3 regions of the Solibacillus kalamii genome follow, and region 3 is predicted to be linked to each of the others. Evidence: riboswitches for the same ligand, from Rfam matches in the RefSeq annotation. Region 3 holds a riboswitch; each other region holds the start of a gene.

Evidence for each region. A riboswitch is a leader RNA that binds a small molecule or an ion and turns the genes downstream of it on or off. The one in region 3 is predicted to bind lysine.
Region 1: another riboswitch for lysine. It lies ahead of CBM15_RS07100 (transporter substrate-binding domain-containing protein); the one in region 3 lies ahead of CBM15_RS04060 (aspartate kinase).
Region 2: another riboswitch for lysine. It lies ahead of CBM15_RS08340 (amino acid permease); the one in region 3 lies ahead of CBM15_RS04060 (aspartate kinase).

Annotation. Positions count from the first base shown of each region.
Region 1 is NZ_NHNT01000003.1:26,179-28,388, reverse strand. Features, by position in the region: gene odhB (2-oxoglutarate dehydrogenase complex dihydrolipoyllysine-residue succinyltransferase) at 1-644, shown strand, start outside; lysine riboswitch at 789-976, shown strand; gene CBM15_RS07100 (transporter substrate-binding domain-containing protein) at 1,091-1,927, shown strand; gene CBM15_RS07095 (amino acid ABC transporter permease) at 2,053-2,210, shown strand, end outside.
Region 2 is NZ_NHNT01000004.1:60,845-63,054, forward strand. Features, by position in the region: gene CBM15_RS08335 (CynX/NimT family MFS transporter) at 1-619, opposite strand, end outside; lysine riboswitch at 745-925, shown strand; gene CBM15_RS08340 (amino acid permease) at 1,018-2,210, shown strand, end outside.
Region 3 is NZ_NHNT01000002.1:83,189-85,398, forward strand. Features, by position in the region: gene uvrC (excinuclease ABC subunit UvrC) at 1-632, shown strand, start outside; lysine riboswitch at 665-843, shown strand; gene CBM15_RS04060 (aspartate kinase) at 935-2,167, shown strand.

The DNA of each region.
Region 1 (2,210 bases), on a different contig from region 3:
TATTAGAAGTTAAACAATCAACTGCAATGTTAACTACTTTCAACGAAATTGATATGACGAACATTATGGCATTACGTAAGCGTAAACAAGATGAGTTCGTGAAAGCTAACGATATTAAATTAGGCTTCATGTCATTCTTCACAAAAGCTGTAGTAGCAGCATTAAAGAAATATCCATATGTAAATGCACAAATTAACGGTGATGAAATTCACTTAAACAACTTCTTCGATATCGGTATTGCTGTATCAACAGAAGAAGGTTTAGTAGTACCAGTAGTTCGTGATGCAAATGCGAAAAACTTTGCTGAAATCGAGAAAAACATTGCGGAATTAGCTGGTAAAGCACGCGACAAAAAATTAGGCTTAAACGACATGGCTGGCGGATCATTCACAATCACTAACGGTGGTGTATTCGGTTCATTAATGTCTACACCAATCATGAACGGTACTCAAGCTGGTATTTTAGGTATGCACTCAATCGTAAACCGTCCAGTAGCTGTTAATGGTGAAGTTCAAATTCGTCCAATGATGTATGTAGCATTATCTTATGACCACCGTATCATCGATGGTAAAGATTCTGTTGGCTTCTTAAAAACAGTTAAAGAAATGATCGAAAACCCAGAAGATTTATTATTAAATTCTTAATAGTATCTTCTATGCTAATGCGCAGTATGTTATATATTGCGCATTAGCTTTTTTTACAGCTAACTTTCAGAAAAATGATTGTTGACGGAAATGTCGCAATAATGTAATATAAACATATCAATTTCATATCAAAACCTCACTTTCTCGTGAGGTAGAGGCGCGATACTTAACAGTCTTATATGGAGCCATGAGCTGGCTGTGAAATATAAGAGAAGGAAATATCGCCGAAGTGTTGTAAATGCTCAATTTTACAATGCTGGGTCTGCAGTGAACAATTGCAGAACTGTCTCAATCATCTATATCCCTGATGGTTGAGTTGTGCTATCTCAAAATGGGAACTGTAGAGGATTCGGGCTAATTATAATTTAAACGACCTAAAGTTCTTCTTTTAGGTCGTTTTTTGTATACGTTAACCCCGAAATTTAACAAAAAAGGAGAGATTTTCTATGAAAAAAAGACTATTAATTTTACTGACTGCTATGACAATGCTATTGTTAGCAGCGTGTGGTTCAAGCGATGAAGGTACTACAAGCGGTTCTGATTCAGACAAAAAAGTTATTAAAATTGGTATGGAAGCAGCGTATGCCCCTTTTAACTGGTCACAAAAAGATGATGCCAATGGCGGAGTTCAAATTGCAAGTTCAAAGGAATATGCAGCAGGCTATGATGTGGAAATTGCGAAAAAAATTGCAGAAGGTCTGGACATGGAATTACAAATTGTTAAAACAGACTGGGATGGCTTAATTCCATCATTACAATCAGGTGCCATTGATCTGGTAATCGCAGGTATGTCACCAATGCCTGAACGTAAGGAAGTAATTGATTTCACAGAAAACTATTACACAAGTGACTATGTCATTGTTGTAAAAGAAGACGGTCCATATGCAAATGCAACTTCGTTATCTGACTTTGCAGGTGCAAAAATTACAGGTCAGCAAGCGACAACACATTATAATGTAATCGACCAAATCGAAGGTGTTCAAAAACAAGTAGCGGCAACTGATTTTGGTGCTATGCGAGTGCAATTACAGTCAGGTGCGATTGATGGATATGTTTCAGAACGTCCAGAAGGTATTTCTGCTGAAATGGCACTGAATAATATTAAATACATCGTGCCTGAGCCAAACTTCGAAGCAGACGAAGCGTCAACAGCTGTAGCAGTAGGTTTGAAAAAGGGATCAGATTTACGTGAACAAATTAACAAAGTATTAGCTGAAATTTCGGAAGAAGAGCGTCAACAACTAATGGAAGACGCAATTGCAAATCAACCAGCAGCACAATAATTTGTGTCGCATTAACAGTTTTGATGAGGTTGTCTTGCCGGCAAACGGAAGACAACCTTTTTCTATTAAAATTATGGTTTCATACATAAATAGTAGAAACAAAGAAAGAAATGGAGGACAAGGCGATGGCATTTTTAGAATCATCATGGAACTTGTTTACGAACAACTGGGATTTATTCGTACGTGGTGCTTGGACTGCACTTCTATTGGCAATTATCGGGACAATTTGCGGAACTCTGATCGGATTTTTTATTGGAATTATACACACAATTCCACAACGCAA
Region 2 (2,210 bases), on a different contig from region 3:
CCTGGCGCAAAATCGGCAGCCAGATTAGTAATGTAAGAATCCCTAAAATAATCGTAATACCTGCTGCGATTTGCCATCCTGTGTTTGCCGCTATAGGGTAACTGAAGCCTGCAGCAATTCCGGAAGAAATGTTCATTGAAACGGAATAAATCCCTGTTAATAATCCGATATGTAATGGGAATTTCCATTTGAAATAGCTAGGGATAAGAACATTCCCGAATGCAATTGCGACCCCGATTAATATTGTTCCTATAACGAGTAAAGATGTTGCCCCTAGCGAACGCAGTAAAATCCCTGCACAAAGTAAAATGACAGAATAAAATAATGTCCATTCAATCCCAAACTTGCGTGCAATACGTGGTGCAAATGGTGAGACGACCGCAAAGGCAATTAAAGGAATGGTCGTTAAAAAGCCTGCAAGAAAGTTCGATATCCCGAGCCCTTCACGTATAAATGAAATAATCGGGCCGATCAATGTAATCGGTGTACGTAATGTGGTCGCAAATAAAAATACGGCTACCATAAAATAGATGAGCGGTCGGTTAGATAGTATTTTTTTGCTATTTTGATTTACTTGTTGTGTGTCCATTTTCGATTCTCCTTTTGTATGTTGATATATGTTTGAGTAGTTTGAATACTCATAAAAAACAGAATAAAGGCGAAGCCATTGCTATCAAAAAAATGTTATGTTAGACTTTTAATCATTGATTCAATTAAATTAAATAAAACATTACCTCATGTAAATTATGAGGTAGAGGTCGCAATCATTAAGACTAGTATAGCTGAGATTAGGAAGAATCGGTGAAGCTTTATGAAAGGAATGGTTGCCGAAGTGTTATTTTTCTTCTTGAAAATAATGCTGGGGCTGTTTCCGATAAGGAACAGAACTGTCACATGTGTGAGCATGTGTTGAGCTATCTTTCAAGTTTGATGAGGTGTAACTATAACCATCACAAAAACTTGTGGTGGTTTTTCTTTTACACTTCACCAACAAAACAAAAAGGGAGTTTTATATTCATGAGTGAGATTAAAATAGATCAGCTCGGTAATAAAAATGAGTTGAAAAAAAGTTTGAAAAGTCGCCATATAACGATGATTTCGCTTGGCGGAACAATCGGTACAGGTTTATTCTTAGCATCAGGTGGTGCCATTGCACAGGCAGGTCCTGGCGGGGCATTGCTCGCATATGCGCTGATCGGCGTTATGGTGTATTTCCTAATGACATCATTAGGGGAAATGGCTGCGTATATGCCAACATCCGGTTCGTTTAGTACGTATGCAACAAAATTTGTTGATCCGGCTTTAGGCTTTGCGCTTGGCTGGAACTATTGGTACAACTGGGCGATTACGATTGCAGCAGAAATTGCGGCTGTTTCGTTAATTATGAAATACTGGTTCCCTGACAGTTCTTCAATGTTGTGGACCATTTTATTTATCGTAGTTGTTTTATCATTTAACTTGGCATCTGTAAAAGCTTTCGGTGAAGCGGAATACTGGTTTGCGATGATTAAAGTCGCGACAGTAATTGTCTTCATCATTGTCAGCTTTTTAATGATTTTCGGGATTTTAGGCGGGAACGATCCGGTCGGCTTCACGAACTTCTTCAAAGATGACGCACCGTTTAATGGCGGCTTCCTTGCATTGTTCGGTATTTTCCTTGCAGCCGGTTTCTCATTCCAAGGTACGGAAATGCTTGGGGTAACGGCAGGGGAAACAGATGATCCAGGCAAAAACATTCCAAAAGCTGTTCGTTCTGTATTCTGGCGTATTCTGCTGTTTTATATTTTTGCGATTGGTGCAATCGGATTACTGATCCCGTATACGGATTCACGTCTTTTATCTGAAGATATTGCGACAAGTCCATTTACATTAGTATTTGAAAACCTGGGTGTTGCGTTTGCGGCATCTGTTATGAATGCGATTATTTTAACGGCTATGTTATCTGCAGGGAACTCAGGATTATATGCAGCTAGTCGTATGCTTTATCAGTTAGCGGTAGACGGAAAAGCGCCGAAACTTTTCATGAAAGTAACATCGCGCGGTATTCCAATGTATGCACTTTTAGCTACATTAGCAGTTGGTTCGTTAGCATTCCTGGCATCGTTTTTCGGTGACGGTGTTGTCTACATTTGGCTGTTGAATGCTTCCGGTATGTCCGGCTTCATCGCTTGGCTCGGTATTGCCATCAGTCATTACCGCTTCCGCCGTGC
Region 3 (2,210 bases):
GTCATATGCATGGAGCTGATCCTGTTTCAGCAATGGTTGTTTTTATAGACGGGAAGCCTGCGAAAAAGGAATACCGGAAATATAAAACTAGAGAAGCGGCTAAACATGATGACTATGGTGCGATGCAGGAAGTTATTCGACGCCGCTATACACGTGTATTGCGGGAAAATCTGCCATTGCCTGATCTGATTCTCATAGACGGAGGAAAAGGGCAAATGGAAGTTGCACGAGAAGTAATTGAAGACGAACTTGGGCTAGTCATTCCAATAGCGGGGCTGGCAAAAGACGAAAAGCACAATACGTCCCAGCTTTTATTTGGTACGCCGCCGGAAGTTGTTCCGTTAAAGCGTACAAGTGACGGTTTTTATTTATTGCAGCGCGTTCAAGATGAGGTGCACAGATTTGCAATCACATTTTTACGTCAGCAGCATCAGACAAATGCGATTACTTCGGTTCTTGATGGAATTGAAGGTGTAGGTCCGAAGCGGAAGCAGCAACTTATGAAACATTTTGGGTCCGTAAAAAAAATTCGCGAAGCAAGCGAGCTGCAACTGCAGGAGTCCGGTGTTCCGGCAAAATTGGCGGAAGTTATTTATCGCCATTTTCATGAAGTACCATTGAATAAAGAATAGTGTTATGCTAATATTTAAGACAATTCAATATTTACTAAGATAGAGGCGCAGTATTCAATAGTACATTGCTTGAGGAAGAACAATTCCATTGACAGCAATCGAAAGGGGGTCCTGCCGAAGTGAAGTGCGTATTGTTCGCGTAGTTTGCTGGTTTTGCATTTAAGAGATGTAAAACTGTCAGAGCTTTTTGTTCTGGAGGGCTATCCTGAAAAACTTATAACTATTTATTTGTATTGACGGCGGCTTTCCATGAACATGGAAAGCCGTTTTTTGTTTTCGGTTTTATTCAAGGAGGGGAAAAAATGGAGACAGTTGTAGTAAAGTTTGGTGGTCCGGCATTGACTACACCGGAAAAAATAGTACAGGTGGCTAAAAAAGTGATAAAAGAGCAAGGACGTGGCATAAACTTAGTCGTTGTCGTTTCTTCAATGCCCGCTTTACGACGAGAATTCCGACAATATGCTGCCGAAATTACCGATGAGCCATCGAAACGGGAAATGGATGCACTTGTCGCATCAGCAGCACAAATGACAAGTGCAATGCTGGCGATGGCAATTCAGGAGCATGGTGGTAAAGCGGTGTCGCTTGCTGGTTGGCAAACAGGCATTCAAACAAATCAAAAACATGGCAATGCACGGATCAGTCATGTTGATAGTAAACGGATTGAGGAACATTTAGCATTAGGAGAAATCGTCGTAGTAGCTGGTTTTCAAGGAGTTACGGGGACAGATAATATTTCAACATTCGGCAAAGGGGGTTCTGAAACTTCAGCGGTTGCATTGGCGGTTGCTCTTGAAGCAGAGCGTGTCGAGATTTTTTCATCGGTTGAAGGGATTTTCACGGCAGACCCAGAAATTGTTAAAGAATCCAGGAAACTTCCGGAAGTTTCTTATGATGAGATGTTGGAATTTGCAAATTTAGGAGCTAAAATTTTGCACCCACGTGCGGTTGAACTTGCCAAAAAATATAATATACCGCTCATTGTACGCTCTTTCGTACAGGACGTGGAAGGCACTTTTATTAAAGGGGATGTAGACATGGAGAAAAACTTACTTGTACGCGGGGTAGCCTACGAATCGGATATAATTCGTTTGACGATAGGCTATGATTCTTATGAAACCGCGTCATTGGCAGAAGTGTTTAGTGTTTTAGCAGAAAATGATATCAATGTGGATATTATTGTTCAAGCAGTCATTGATGGCGTGAAGCCGACCATTTCCTTTACAATTTCGAAAGATGAGTTTGCGGAAGCTTTACGGGTATTGGAAACTAGTAAACTGTCGCTTGGCTTTAGTTTTGCGGATTTTGAAGTAGGTTTAGCGAAAGTATCTATTATCGGTTCTGCGATGGCATCCAATCCGGGAGTGGCCGCACGCATGTTTGCACGCTTGGGTCGCGAACATATTCCTGTAAAAATGGTCAGTACTTCAGAAATTAAAGTGTCTGTAGTTATCCCACAGGATGAGATGGTTCGTGCTGCGAATGTGTTGCATGAGGAATTCAATTTGGCGATGAAAGAAGTAACCGCTTCTTAAGGTAATAGCTGGAAATGAGCTGTAATGGCTTATTTCCAGCTTT